DNA from 2 places in the Sporomusa sp. 246TCP1 genome. Region 2 is predicted to be linked to the other one. Evidence: riboswitches for the same ligand, from Rfam matches in the RefSeq annotation. Region 2 holds a riboswitch; the other holds the start of a gene.
The links. Region 2 has a riboswitch for cobalamin ahead of cobN (cobaltochelatase subunit CobN). Riboswitches for the same ligand answer to the same signal wherever they lie in the genome.
Positions count from the first base shown of each region.

Region 1 (7,819 bases), 210 kb from region 2:
GACTCAACATATGTAATTATATAATATATATTTTTGTATGTCTATAATCAGTTTTAAGCAAACCAGGGCATGCTGGCATTCTACGCACAGCAACTTGTAGTGTCTTTAGAATTCGATACCCTTTTGCGCCATCACTCCCGTTTTATAAGGATGTTTAATTTCTTCCATTACAGTTACCAAATCTGCCTTGTCCATGATTTCCCGCCGCGCATCACGTCCGGTTAGCACCAAGTGCAAGGACTGTGGCTTAGTTTCCAGCAACTGAATTACTTCGTTCACCGGAACCAGTCCGAACATAATTGCATAATTGATTTCATCCAGGATAATCATGTCCCATTTACCGGACATGATTTCTGTTCTCGCGTCATGGAGCGCTTGTTCGGCAGCCGCTTGGTGATCAGTTCTGCCATCTCCGGTTGTATTTGTCACAAAACCTTCGCCCAATTGACGGATGACAAAATTATCTCCCATTCTCCCGGCAGCCTGTAATTCACCATATTCCCAGCCGCCCTTGATGAATTGTAAAACCAATACCTTAAGTCCCTGTCCCCACGCTCGCATCCCCACCCCCAAGGCAGCAGTCGTTTTTCCCTTGCCGGCTCCCGTATTTACAATAATCATGCCTTTGGTTTCTGACATAATAGTAGACCTCGCTTTATTAGTAAAATACCGGACAGAATGTGCAAGACCTCTGCATTCATATCCAACATTTTTTTCCAAGATAAGCCATCTGTCTTGCCTTAAAACACCCCTCCTGATACTGTGAAGCAGTTACCTGCGCGGTACTATTATGCAAGTAAACGCGCTTGGCAGAGTTACTTACTTGTTCTGACTGGTTAGTGGTATCTACCGGCCAATTTTTTGGAACATATTTACACATATCCTTTTCTCCTCCTGCTTGTATTGTCTACACATTTGCAACATAAGGTTATACCCATCTATTTCAACTTCGCTGTTGACAATGAGCAATATACTGATTCCAGAGACGTTCTGTCATATGGCAGGACCCGCGAAAACCCATGCAGGGCTGGTCGCTAAGATTGATTTCATCATATACCGGCAACGAAATATTCTGACAAACTACCTCTGTTACTGATTGTTGCAGCAGTATGGCTTTTTCATTACTGCTGCCCAGTAGCAAGCCACCCTTCAATGCCGCTAATTGCTGCTCTATGAGCTGACTGTCGCCATCAGCCGCCAGGAAAGTATCAATACAGCCGGTTCCAGAATAAGATGGTCGTCGGTCATAGGTTACTACCGTTAGCCAGCCTGTATCCAGCCACTCAGTACGAATAGCTTCGGCCATAGCTACAGCAACCGAAGCTGGTGCAGCAACAAGCGTCTTTTCAAACCACAGATCGCCCCATATACGCTGCATTTCCAGCGTAGCTGCCTGCAGCTTCCATTCCCTGACACTGACTTCCTTTTGAGCCTTAGATAAATCAAAGCAGACCAATGGTAAATTCCGACTAATATTTTTTAGCCAAGAAAATGAACCCTGCAAACCATAAGGCAGTGGCAGCGATACATAGGGCATACCATACTGCTCCTGTAGGGTTTTAGCCAAATCCTGGCCTAACTCCTCATGCACAACAATATTGAGTGCTGCCTTAGTCATATTGGATATTTCCTGCGTACTGCTACCTGCTCCCGGGCAAGCCAACACTTGATAGCCTGCCAGCGTGAGCATACGTTTTAGTTCCTCGACATCATTAGCACCATTATAATAACCAATCGTGCCTCCCAGCAGATTAACAGCATTCGGCTGAACACTGCCTGGCTGGTTGAGCGGCATTTGCTCCAGATAAGCTTTGGCAGCGACACGGTAGCCTGCACCAAACCCGCCGACTAGCCCGCCGCTATCCACACAAACCACCGGACAGTCCAGTTTGGCCTGCCTGGCAATACCGGCAATATCATCACCAATCAAGCTGACCGAGCAACTGTTTTCAATCAGTATGATGGCTGGACAAGTCTGGCGGCGAATTGTATCCAGGGTTTCCTGCAAACATTCTTCTGTGCCATAGACAACAGCATGATTATCAGCTTGCGTACAGTAAAATTGTGAACTGATTGCCGGACACTGCTTTTCCAGATGACGAAGCGCATAATAATAGCACCACATCGGGCCATTAGCCACTAATATCGCATCAGGAATACCGGCAAAGAAAGCGGCAGAACCTGTAAGCGCGCAGGACTCCACCAGTGTGCGCGTATCTTTCCATTGATTCTTACACATACATAAGCCCTCCCCGCTTGTCATGACGTTGCGCGAGGCGTACCAGTTTGGTCATCAGCGTTATAATGCCACTCACGCCTGCCAAAGGTAATAAAGGAAGATATAGCTGCTTTGTGTGTATATCAGCCAACTCATGGGTAGTGACAACAATATCTGCTGCTGCTAACACTGCTTTACCCTCTAGCTGAAAATAGCATGGGATGACGGTTTGCCGGTGCAGTTTCTGTAGTAAATCATGCTCTTGCTCTGGTGTGAGTATTTCATTTAGCACAACAATGCCGGCCACAGTTATCCCATATAATGAAAATAACTCCAAAACCCAGGTAGCATCAAAATAAATCAGTGGTCGGCCAACACTCAGGACAACTTGTTTGTCCTTCAGTATTGTATTGCACTCTGTAACATGGCTGTTTAACCGTTGCTGTTCCATTTCAATAGCTGCGGCTGCTTGTTGTTCCTGCTGTAAAAAACGGCCAAGGTCTCTTAACCACTGAATTGTCGCCTGCCACCCTGCCGGATAATCACCGTCAAAAAACGGTACACCAAGCATACCGACCAAGTCTATTCCCAGTTTACGAATCCAGGGATAAGACAACAGGGTGCCACTAAGCGGTACAGTCATAGCAGAAAACGGTACCCGCCTTATATCTTCCATCGACGCAAAGGCGGGAAAATGGCAATACACCTTTAAACCAAAATAGCTGAGCAATCGTTTAATTTCTGCTACATCAGGCCCGTTGGGTCCCCCGCGGTCTCCTAATAAGGTTACCGTATTAATCACCTTGGGCCGGGGAATCATAAATCGCTCAGCAAGTATCTTACCTGCATGATAAAAACCAGTGTAATAATCGCCATCCAAATATCCGTAACAAGGTACTGACAGAATCGGTATTCCCAGAGCCGCTTCCGCCTCACTGGCCACAGATGCTGTATCGTCACCAATCACGCCAGCTACGCAGGAATTGGCAATCATGATATACTTAGGCTGGTATTTTGCCGCAACATGCTCAATGCATTCTCTCAGCAGTCCGGCTCCACCGAAAATTGAATGTTCTTCCTGTAAGCCGCTAATTACCAACGGAGCAGAATACTGCTCCGGACTAAATTTTTGCTCTGCCAACAAGCGGAAATGCATCCCCAAATCCATTTCCCGGCAAATATGTCCGCATGCCTGCGGACTATGATAAATAACCACAGCCCCTTCATTATGCGAGACAGCCCGCCAAACTCCCGGCATAGTGCAGCTATAGCCACGCTTACCGACTGTTGTCGCCCGTTTATTCATCACCATATTTTACTACCAACTCCTCTAATTCTGCAAAGGCCATGGGAGTTGGTATACTCAACCATGTATATGCATAATCCATTACCCTCTCCTGTTACACTATCACAATAAGCAGTGTCATATACCGCTGCCATTAACTTATATAACTGTTTAGTCCGCAAAGTAAAAAAAGCGCGGGCCATAATAGGCCCGCAAACATGAAGGAGTTTAGAAGAATGACACTAATAAGAAACTCCCGGCTACCGTGGGCAGCCGGGAGGATTCTACAGCATAAAACCAAATAGAAACTCCTGGTCTATGGCCAGGAGTAAATTTAGCAAAACAACATAACTTACTTGGAATGACTCCAAATAAGCAGATGCAACTGTAATCTCCTCCCCATCACTCGTGGGTAAAACGGCGATCTTTAGACAGGCAGTTCTCCTGGCTCTGGATCATAGCTCGTCCAAACCTTCCCAAGACTCTCGTCCCAGTGGCATATTCTTGGATTCACTCCCCATTACAGTGGCGGGACCGCGCCGGTGTTACACCGGTCTTCCCTATTAAGCCCATATGGGCACCTGACTCAACTATATTTAATTGTTATTAATTTTATCACTCTTTGGCAGGTATTGTCAAATGATTTTCATTACACTATTTAAAAATTATAATTGTAACTTAACGTCCAGTTAAACGGTAAATCCAAGTTCTCATATTTATTTACAGAATTATCACGGTCAAGTATATTATATAAATTCAAAATAACTGATTGATTATATTCCGGATGAAAATTAATTATGGCATTTAGTTGTATGCGATCCGGAATATCACTGATGGCGCCATTAATTCTGTAGTAACTTTCTTCGCGATCACCTAAAAATAAAAAATTAAGGTTAGCCAGCCATTTTTCTTTATTGTATGTAACCCCGGTGGTTGTTTGTATCCTACTATTACATTGTTCCCATGAGCCATTTTCATTGTTCTCAGGGTTAGAATAACTGAAGCCTATATTATATTTCCAATTGTCATTAAGAATTTTTACATATTCTGCTTCAATACCCGTATTGCGAAAATCCCCCGCGTTAGTCATATAGTCGGTATTGTCGGCATTCTTTTTCCAAACAAACTGATCTTTGATATCCATATGATAGACTGCTAATTTAAAAGACTGGCTTTGATCAATTATCTTTTTTAGCCCGGTTTCATAGTTCCAGCCTTGTTGGGGTTTTAAGCGGTTAAAATCAGCATCTTGCTTTGAAAAATACTGGTTGAGCGCCGGCATCTGAAAGGACTTGCCAATATTAGTATACCAGGAAGTATTGTCATTTATTTTGTAAAGTGTCTGGATTTGCGGTAAAAAGACATTTTCGGTTGTCGCATAATCATCAATAAAATGCCCCCGCAATCCTAGTGTTGTACTAAACTTAGGATTAACTGCATAGGTATAGGACCCATATACAGCAAGACTATTGCGCAAAGCATTTTTACGAATAGCCGCAGCATCAGTAGAAGGGTCATTATAATGCTCTTGCGCTAACGTAACTCCGGCAATCAATGTGTCAAGGTCATTTCTTAACTGCCATGTTTTTTGGGTATCCCAATTTAGACCATACATGTTATATCGTTCACTAATAGCCCACTTTCCGGTTGAATAGGTATATTTATCACCAAATGAATATCTTTTGTTAAAAGATAGCACCGATTTAACATTATTGTTTTTACTATCATAGATTAGATTTAGATTATTACGTATATCATCATATTTATATAACATGTAGTTCGAACCATTCACATTGAACCGCGGACGGTTAGTTTGTATGGGTATAAGACCAGTTAAAATTCAGTTCATCACCTAACTGGGTTGTATAATAAAAACTATCTTTAGTGCCTTTATATAAGCCATAAGGCTGGATTGCGGCATTAGTCGATTTATTAGTGATATTTTCTCTTGAAGTCCTGTCAACAGCGGCAATATATTCCCGTTTAAGATAAATAGCGCTGTTGCCAAGGTCTGAACTTACAGACCAGTTTTTACTATAGTTGCCACCCGAGATACCCACAGTACTTTGCTGCTTGCCCCCCGGTTTTTTGGTGATAATGTTTACTACACCGGCTAATGCTTCCGAACCATACAGTGTAGACCCTGCCCCTTTAATAATTTCAACTTTCTCGACTGCTTCCAGCGGAATTCCGCCAGACCCATTATAATTCAATAAATTGATTGGGGCACCGTTGACCAAAACCAAAGTCCCCTTGTCAAGACCGCGAATCATCGTTCTGCTGGGAGACATGCCATAGTCAGTACCTGCCGGTCCATAGGACATACTGTTAAAGCCAATGGTATGTTCTAACGCATCAAAAACATTTACCGCGCCGGTTTCTTTCAGTTCTTCGGCAGTAATTACCGTTACTGCCGCCGGTGTATTCAAATCCCTGGTTTCACTTCGTTGTGCCGTAACCACCACTGAATCTAACGTAAATTTTTCTGTTTCATCGGTTATTGCCGCCAAACAACTACTAACAGGAAAATATACGCTGTTGGCAAGTAACAGTCCTAAACACACTTTCTTCCATAAAACTGACTTGACAAGACATTGTTTCTTCAATGGAAAAACCCCTCTCAATAATCAATAAAAGCTTCTTTAAAAGCCTCTTTTTCCCGGCCTCACCACCGGCAGTAATCTTAATAACCTGTCCATCTTTTTACATAGCCGAGCGCGCCTACAAACCAGGTCCGTACAGGATAGTGTTCAAAAAACAAGAAAACAATCGGGATAACAAGCAACGTAAATACTGTAGATGACAACAACCCGCCAATGATTACCCAGGCCATACTAACTCTTGTCTCTGATCCTTCACTTAAAGACAGAGCAGTTGGCAGCATCCCCACAATCATGGTAAGGGTGGTCATAAAGATGGGTTTCAGGCGGGTCTTGCCTGCTTCCACCAACGCCTCATAGGCGCTCATCCCCCGCCCCATTAGCGTCAGGGTATAATCAAGCAGCAACGTGCCATTTTTAGCTACCAAACCATCCATGACCAAAAAACCGATAAGCGAATAGATATTGATGGTATTATTGGTAAATAGGAGCAATAACAAGCTTCCTATTAAACCTAGCGGTAATGATAGCATTCGTATCATGGGGGTAAACGCCGATTCATACAGTACAGCCAACAGCATATACACCAACAGCAGGGACAAGAGTAACGCCTGGATAATTTCGCCATAGCTGCTCCCCATATTAGCCGCCTGACCGCCCAAACGGTAGGTCACGCCCTCAGACAACCCGTCTTGTTTAATCAAACTTTCCAGTTCTTGCACCACTTCGTTTAACGGTCGATCAGTTACATTGGCTTGTACAATGACAGAGCGCTGCTTATTAATCCGGGTAATACCAGTAGGCCCAACCGTTTCTTCAATATGAGCCACATCACCAAGAAATACTGTTTTATTATCAGCTTTAACCGGAATACTTGTCAGGTCTGAGAGTTTAAAACTATCACTGCCCTTGAGCCGGACAATAATATCTGTATCCCGCCCGTTATTTTGGCTGTCATTTGGTAGTACACCGGCTTTCTTACCACTAATAGCACCGGAAAACGCTTCCTTAACATCCTGCACCGAGGTATTAAAAAATTTCATTCTGTCCCTATCCACTGTTAGTTTGAATTCTGGAACCCCCACCCGGTAGTTACTCCGAATATCTTTGGTGCCTGTAACCTTTGTCAGTATTTTTTGCATTTGATAGGAAGCTTTAATCAAGCTATCCATATCTGATCCCAACAAATAAATCAGCAGTGAGGAATGCTCTTCTCCGCCACCTGTCGAAATACCGGCTACGGATGACTTTGCTTCAGAAATTCGTACCGCTGCTTGGGGAAGATTGTTTTTAGCAAAGCTTCGAGTAGCATCAGTAATTTGCCAAACGCTGCGACTGCGTTCTTTTTTACTAACAAGCTGCACAGTCAGCTTGGCTTTGTTGCTGCTGGTCAACCCTACATCACTTAAACAATAAGTCACTTCCGGGATTGATAGTACATACTGCTCTAACTCAGTCACTACCGCATCTGTCATCTCCAGATTTTGACCTACCGGTAATTCAACAGAAATCTGGAAGCTGCTTTCATCTGTTAGCGGCATATACTCGGCACCAATAATTCCGGTTGGCAACAACAAAATAGTGGCAATAAACAAAATAAAAACAGCACCGACAACCCGCTTGCCATTTGCCAGACTCCAGCATAATAGCTGCTCGTATCTCCTAACTGCGGCTGTTTCTAACTTGTCCACAAACGCCCATACTTTCCCCAATGCT
Region 1 covers NZ_CM170492.1:2,015,825-2,023,643, forward strand. The annotation lists gene cobO (cob(I)yrinic acid a,c-diamide adenosyltransferase) at 106-720, opposite strand; gene AC1ECB_RS09970 (hypothetical protein) at 698-880, opposite strand; gene AC1ECB_RS09975 (nitrogenase component 1) at 944-2,239, opposite strand; gene AC1ECB_RS09980 (nitrogenase component 1) at 2,232-3,530, opposite strand; cobalamin riboswitch at 3,921-4,103, opposite strand; gene AC1ECB_RS09985 (TonB-dependent receptor domain-containing protein) at 4,162-5,295, opposite strand; gene AC1ECB_RS09990 (TonB-dependent receptor plug domain-containing protein) at 5,312-6,109, opposite strand; gene AC1ECB_RS09995 (efflux RND transporter permease subunit) at 6,187-7,819, opposite strand, start outside.
Region 1: linked by a shared signal. The riboswitch ahead of AC1ECB_RS09980 (nitrogenase component 1) and the one ahead of cobN (cobaltochelatase subunit CobN) in region 2 are both predicted to bind cobalamin.

Region 2 (7,819 bases):
GGGGGTTATATGATTTGATGAAAGTGTGGCTGTAAGGTAATGCAAAAGATTATCATGACAGGGATTACCCTCTTATTTATTTGTACGCTGGGATTACTAGCAGCACATATTTTTGGCATGAGCAGCCATATGAGCTTTTCAAGCAAACAAAGTGGTACACAGACCGGTGCTTATGGCAAAGTAATGGAAACTGTTTTAGGACAAATTGAGGTATATAACTACCAACGAATGGGTTTTAATAAAGGATTTATCTGTTTTTCGCCGGACAGCAGATTTTTGGCAGTTGGATCGGAAACAGGGGAAGTGTTGCTTTATGATACCAAGGGAAGCCTTGTCTGGCGCAAAAATATGGGGTTAGGAAAGTTGGCAGCACTGGAATTTTCACCGGACGGAAGTTCGGTACTTGTTGGCGAAACCAGCCAGCAGGGCTGGTTATTCAGTTTAAGTGTTAAGGACGGTAGTGAGTTATGGCGTCAATCCAGTGTAAATGAACTGGGCACCAATATTAAGGAGAAAACCTATCCCGGCATAGTGGCCATCCGGACAGATGCGGCCGGTATGATTTACGCTGTTGCCCAGCGGTATATCAAGCATGCTGATGGGCACAACGAATATGTTGGCCGTATTTATAAATTTACGGCTAACGGGGAACGGGTGGAAAGTTTTCCTGGCGATCACAATCTGGACTCTTGGGTAAGCTGGATAAGTGTAGATACAGCAGGTGATAAGGCTGCCTTTGCTACGGCTAATTTTGATGTGGCGAAATACATGTATGATCAGAATATCTATTGTCTGGACGGCAAGCTGAATACCGTGTTATGGAGTAAGTATATAGACGTAGTTTCACCCTATCAGAATGTTACCATGCGCACAAGTACTGATATTACCCCCGATGGGCGATATATCACCGGTATTGCCAGCGACGGTCGGTGCTTTTTATTTGATAGTGAGCAGGGGCAGGAAGTGTGGCGGCGCAGTATCAGCCAGCCACAAAAAATCGGCGGCGTATATATCAACGCCACCGGTAATTACAGTCAACTGCTGGGTAAATATGCTGTAGTTACAACAGGTAATACCTACAACCGCGCCAATTGGCAACTGCCAACCCCGGTAGAGCATCCCAATTCCAACAGCTTGTTTGTGTTTGACTTACAGGGCAAGCTAATGAATAATTATAAATTTGGTGGCATGATTGAGCAAATCGCAGCAAGCAATAAGTTAGCAGCCTTAGCAATCGGCCGGAATGTACGTTCCAAAGATCCGTCAGTGCATGGTTTATATATTGTTACAATACCGGAAACCCAGCTGGTTGATTACGCAGCTACCAGCGGCGGTCCGTGTGTTGCTGCCGCTATCAGCGCTGATGGACAGTATGTAGCTGGAATAGAAGCGCCCTTGCAATTAGATGATGGCCAGGTTATCGGAGAGTATAAGCTAACCTTATTGACAAAAAAACAAAGGTAGTCCTTTGGAGTCAGTAGTTTAGGGGGTGGATTTTGTGAAACACCAACAAATTGAAAAGCTAACTCATCAACTTTTGGATTGCGGCTATTATCCTTATCAGATTAAGCAGATCATCAGCGATGCCATGGAGAGTGATACAACAACTGACACTGGCATTTCGAAAGAACAACTGATAATTAATGCTCTTAAAAGTTATGTGGAATTTGGAATCAAGTGCAAAAATGGAAAAATTTAATTGATAAACTATAACAAACGTATTTTATCATAAAGAGAGAAAGTTTGTTTTAGTTACGGCAAAACTTTTTCGAAAGGAGGAAGAACCCTATGCGACAGTTAATTAGCCTGCCTAACTGCAGCAACGGCCAGGAGGTCAGCCATGTTCATTTGGACTGGTTGGAACCCTTGCTTTTACGTCGTCAGCTAGCTGGCATCGAAATATACCTTGGCAATTGCGGGGACCCCAAGTTGTTGCCATCGCAATGGATTCAAGGAGCTCACTTCTCGATGGGTGATTCCTGGCTGGCTTTCTGGCGGCAGGATCTACAGATACTGCTGGCCCAGTTTGGCAGTAAAGCGGGAATCAAAGCCTACTATGGTGGCTTGACCCGGGACGAATGGCTGGAAGGCTGCCGGCAGCAGATTAACATCGCCCGGGCAGCCGGAGCCGGGTATCTCGTCTTTCCTATCAGTGAAGTCAAGCCATGGGAAATCTATACGTGGCAGTTTGGCACCACCGATGATGAAGTTGTCACTGCCGCTATTGAGGTCATCAATGAATTGGCGCCCCATATCCCGGATAATATAGCACTCTTGTTTGCAAACAAGTGGTGGCCGGGTTTGAGGCTGCTGGATAAAAAAATAGCGGCCAAACTAATTCGCGGGGTAAAACATCCCAATATTGGTTTCATGCTGGACACGGGACACCTGATGAATACCAACCAAAATCTAAAGACTGAGGTTGAGGGTGTGGATTACATTTTGGCGGTGCTGAACAAACTGGGGGCGTATCGGCGGTATATCCGGGGCTTACACTTAAGTTGCTCGTTATCAGGAGAATATGTACAGCGCCAGCAACGTCAAGGAGATGGGCACAGTCATGGAGCAATGGAAAGGCTGGCCCATCGACTACGTATCGACGAACAGCGGTCATTTCGGGTGCCGGCTGTTAAGCGCATTGTCTATGCCGTGAGACCGGAGGTGTTGGTGCACCACTTCCGGATGGAGTCAGTAAGTGACTGGGAGCGAAAAATCCGGCGCCAGCAGGAGGCCTTGCTCAGTCCGGCGGACCGGCGGCGACAGGGAGTCAGTGTTGGACGTAGATAAACCTGCCTGTTAGCGAGGGCAGGTTCATTATGCAGGATGCGGATTGTTTATTTAAAGTGTTGACAAAATAGTTGCTTTTCTGTAGTATGAATATTACAAGTAATGGTAATTTAATAGTAGTAAGTTAGGTGCCTGTAAAGGCTTAATAGGGAAGACCGGTTAAAAACCGGCGCGGTCCCGCCACTGTAACGGGGAGCAAGCTTAAGATATGCCACTGAGACAATCGTCTTGGGAAGGTTTAAGCAAGCCATGAACCGGAGCCAGGAGAACTGCCTAGCTGGACAATCACCGTTTTTTCACCCACGAGGTATGGGGAGGGGATTACAGCAATTTGGCTGAATTCGTTCCTGATATGTTTACTATCAGGAGCTTTTTATTAGCTTACGAGACCTTCCTTTATTTATATAAGGGGAGGTCTATTTTTATTATGCAAATAAAATGACTAGGAGAGATTGTAGCCTTCGAGTAGTTTAGGACTGATAGCAGATTAGCGATAAGGGCGAGGAGGGGCATATGGGACGCATAGTATTTATGACTAATATTGACCGTCAATGTGTCATGCTAGAAAAAGGCAGAAGTCAACTAGTTGAGGAAGGACTTCTGCCTAATGAAGGCTGTGTTGTTTTTTTAAGTGACAGCATGATCTGGAATGCAGATTGGCAACAAAAATTTGCTGACAGTGATATTGTACTGTTTTCCTGGATGGGAATGGGACGCGATACGTGCTTTCTTAAGCAGGGGACTGAATTTTTACGCAAAAATAAGATTACTCATGCTATGTTGGCCACTGAAGTACATCCGGAAGATACGCTAGGCGGAGTAACTCCCAAAGACCGAAACACGATGCGCCAATACTTATCATATAGCGGGATTGATAACTACCGCAATTTCTGGCTGTGGCTAAATAGCCAGTATTGTCAGGAACTTTGTACGTGTAAACCACCTCAGCAACTGCTATGGAATGGCATTTTTCATCCCCGGGCTGACAAAATTTTTACTGACATTGAAGAATACCGGCGACTATATTGCCAGCCGGAACGAGCTACTGTCGGCATTATTTTTCCACGGGATGAATGGATATGGGCAGATTTGACCTATCAGACAGAATTGATTCAGGAAATTGAAGCCAAAGGCCTTAATGTCATTGCTGTTTTTAGCCATTGGGCGTGCAATGTTGAATTGAACGCGCCTGGCGTCAATGATTCCGTAAACGCATTTTTTTATGAGCAAGGCATGGTTGCCATTGACGTTTTGATTAATACATTTAAGTTTTCACTAACTGTGGGTAAGCCGGTTGACCCCAAATTTTTATACAATTTAGGTGTACCGGTCTTGCAGGCCTATGTATTATTGCGATCCCGCGAAGCTTGGCAAAACAGTATCGAAGGATTAACGCCGATGGAAATTTCCTGCAGTATTGCTATGCCCGAGTTTGACGGGGTTATTCATGCTGTACCCATAGCCGGGAAAGAGCAAATGCCTGATGGTACAACAAAGTATCAAATCCTTCCGGAACGAATTAAACGAGTGGCGTCTAAAGCTGCCAAATGGGCCAACCTGCGGCGTAAAGCCAATAGCGAAAAGAAAATTGCTATTATTTTTCATAATTATCCGCCCACCAACTCGCACATTGGCAATGCTCAGGGCCTGGACTCACCGGCCAGCATCAGGCTGCTCTTAGAACGCATGGCTGAGCGGGGCTATCAAGTGGATAACATTCCCCCTGACAGCCGGGCACTTATGGATAGTTTGCTGTCCGCTGCCACCAATGACCGTCGTTATTTGTCTGAGGCGATGGTGGAACAAGCACCTGGTAAGGTGACCAATGAGCAGTATCGCCAGTGGTTCGACGTACTTGAGCCGGGGACGCAAGCGCAGCTTAGTAAGGACTGGGGTGAACCGCCTGGTGATGTATTTAACTATGAGGGAAAATTATTAGTACCCGGTATGCTAAACGGCAATATTTTTATTACTGTACAGCCGCCACGCGGCTTTGGTGAAGACCCTGGCAAACTGTATCATTCACCGGACTGTGCCCCCACCCATCATTATCTGGCCTACTATCACTGGATTCGCGATATCTGGCAGGCTGATGCTGTTGTCCATGTTGGCACTCATGGCACGCTAGAGTGGCTGCCAGGCAAAGGGACAGGGCTATCGAACTCCTGCTATCCGGATTTGGCTATTGGTGATTTACCTAATGTATATCCGTATCTTATTACCATTGTTGGCGAAGGCATACAGGCCAAACGGCGCGGTGCGGCTTGCATGATTGGTCATTTGCCGCCGCCTATGAGTCAGTCCGGAACTTATGATCAATTGGCAGAGCTGGAAAAGCTGCTTGATGAATACTGTCATTTTGCCCAAAATCAGCCGGAAAATACCGAAGTAGTTGCTAATCTGATTAAAGAAAAGGTTGTGGAAGCCAATCTGCAGGCTGATATGGGCCAGGCAGTGAATGAAGTCTTTGCCGATTATATTCAGCGGCTGCACGGCTATATTACCGATATTAAAAATATGCAAATCCGGGTAGGATTGCATGTTCTTGGCTGTCCGCCAGCAGGCGATACGCTGATAGAATATTTGTTGGCCTTAACCCGGCTGGCTAATGGAGAAACGCCGTCCCTCTCAGAAACAATAGCTGCTATCCATGGCTATGATTACTATGAACTGCTGGCTCAGAGCGGTAAGCTCTTGCCAGACGGCAGCAAAACCTGCGGCGCCTTGATTGACGAAATTAGCCAGCAGTGCCGGGACGCCGTTGTCTGGCTGTATGACCATGACTTTGCGCTGGCCGGGGCCGAGTTGGCGGCCGAGTTGCCCTGGGCGGTTGGAACCAGTTCTGAGCTTAAAGAGCAGCTGCGGCAAACGGCGCGGTATATTTGCCAGACACTCATTCCTAATTTAAATAAGACCGAGCAGGAAATCACAAATTTGCTGGCTGCCTTAGAAGACCGGTTTGTTGAACCCGGTCCGGCAGGTGCACCCACCAGCGGTATGGCCGATATTTTGCCAACAGGCCGTAATTTCTATGGGGTTGATCCCCGGACCCTGCCAACACCGGCTGCCTGGGAGCTGGGTCAGACCTTGGGAGATAGTGTGATTGAGCGCTATATTGCCGACGAGGGCCATTACCCGGAAAACATTGGCATGATTTTTTGGAGCGGCTCCAATATGCGCAGCCATGGGCAGTGTATTGCTGAATTTCTGTATTTCTTAGGCGTGCGTCCAGTATGGCAACGGGGCAGTCAGCGAGTTATTGATTTAGAGGTTATTCCACTGGCAGAACTTAAACGGCCACGAATTGACGTGACCGCCCGTATTGGCGGCTTGTTCCGCGATACCATGCCGATGCCGGTAAAATGGTTGGATAAGGCCGTCAGTCTTGTGGCTAATCTGAAAGAAAGCAGTGAGGTTAACTATATTCGCAAGCATGTACTGGCAGACTCGGAGCTGTTAACAGAGCAAGGCATGGAGACGCCTGCTGCCTGGGAACAGGCCTGCTACCGGGTATTTGGTTGCCCGCCAGGCAGCTATGGCGCCGGTGTCAGCCATCTGCTGGAGGAAAAAAATTGGGAGACAATCGACGATCTGGCTAAGGTATATGTACGCTGGGGCGCCCATGCCTATGGTGCTAAGAGCAGCGGCGCCTTTGTGCCAGAGCTGTTTAGCCGCCGCCTGGCAAGCCTGGATGTTACTGTAAAAAATGAAGATAACCGGGAAGTCCATATGCTCAACTCAGATGATTTTAACTCCTACCATGGCGGCATGATTGCTGCTGTTCGCAGCCTAAAAGGCGCGGCGCCGCGCTCGTACTGTGGTGACAGCTCCAACCGCCAGCAAGTCAGGCTGCGGAGTTTGGATGAAGAATTTAAACGGTTGTTCCGTGGTGAAACTATGAATCCCAAATATATTGAAGGTATGAAGCAGCATGGTTACAAGGGCGCGTCCGACTTGGCGGCGGTGGTGGCTCATTGCTATGAATGGGATGCCACCAGCGCTGTAATGGAAGACTGGATGTACCAGAGCCTGGCAGAAAAATATGCCATCGACCAGGACATGCGGGAGTGGATGCAGGATGTAAATCCCTGGGCGCTGCAGCGGATTGCCGAAAAACTATTAGAGGCCGAACAGCGTGGCTTGTGGCAGGCCGACGACAAGACCAAAAAAGAATTACAGCAAATCTATCTGGATATTGACGGTGAACTGGAAGAACGGAGTGACAGGTAAGCATTATGGTAAAAATGTTGATATTGAGTCTGACCGGACAATGCAATTTTGCCTGCAAGTATTGTTATGCTCATGAACATCCGGCAGAAAGCATGACCTCCGCTACTGCCATTGCTGCCGTAGAACTGGCGGCCGCAGATGGGCAGGCCTTTGTACTGCAGTTTAGCGGTGGTGAACCGTTACTTAATTTTCCTGTAATGCAGGAGGTTATCCGCTATGTAAGAGAGAATGGCCTGCCTGCTATTATGCAGCTGCAAACCAACGCCTCACTCATGACCAAAGAAAAGGCGGCTGTTTTGAAAGCTGGTCAGGTAGGTATCGGGATCAGCCTGGACGGGCGTCCGGACATTAATGACAGGCAGCGCTGTCTGCCTGATGGCAAGGGAACCTGTTGGCAGATTTTGAATGGTGCCGGTCAACTGGCAGTGCAGGGCATTGCTGCCGGGATAACTACTGTTGTTACCAATGAAAATGTAGCTAAGCTGAGTGGCATTGTGGAAATGGCCTATTACTTGGGAAATATCCGGCGGATTGGTTTTGACCTGTTACGCGCCCAAGGGCGGGGCGGCGAGATGGCGGCACCTTCGTCTGAGGCCGTATGGCTGGGAGTAAAGGAAGCGTTTCAGACAGCTGAACGCTTGGCTAAACAGACAGGTAAATCTATGCTATTTTCTCAGATCGAGCGAGTAGCTACACTGGCTAACAGCCAAATGCAGGGTTTTGCTCACTGTCATGCCATGAACGGCGAAGCTGCTTTTGTTGATGCCCAGGGTAGTTTGTATGCCTGCGCTTCGCTGGCAGG
Region 2 covers NZ_CM170492.1:2,228,132-2,235,950, reverse strand. The annotation lists gene AC1ECB_RS10780 (energy-coupling factor transporter transmembrane component T family protein) at 1-35, shown strand, start outside; gene AC1ECB_RS10775 (outer membrane protein assembly factor BamB family protein) at 40-1,464, shown strand; gene AC1ECB_RS10770 (hypothetical protein) at 1,499-1,699, shown strand; gene AC1ECB_RS10765 (TIM barrel protein) at 1,789-2,787, shown strand; cobalamin riboswitch at 2,897-3,078, shown strand; gene cobN (cobaltochelatase subunit CobN) at 3,301-7,017, shown strand; gene AC1ECB_RS10755 (radical SAM protein) at 7,023-7,819, shown strand, end outside.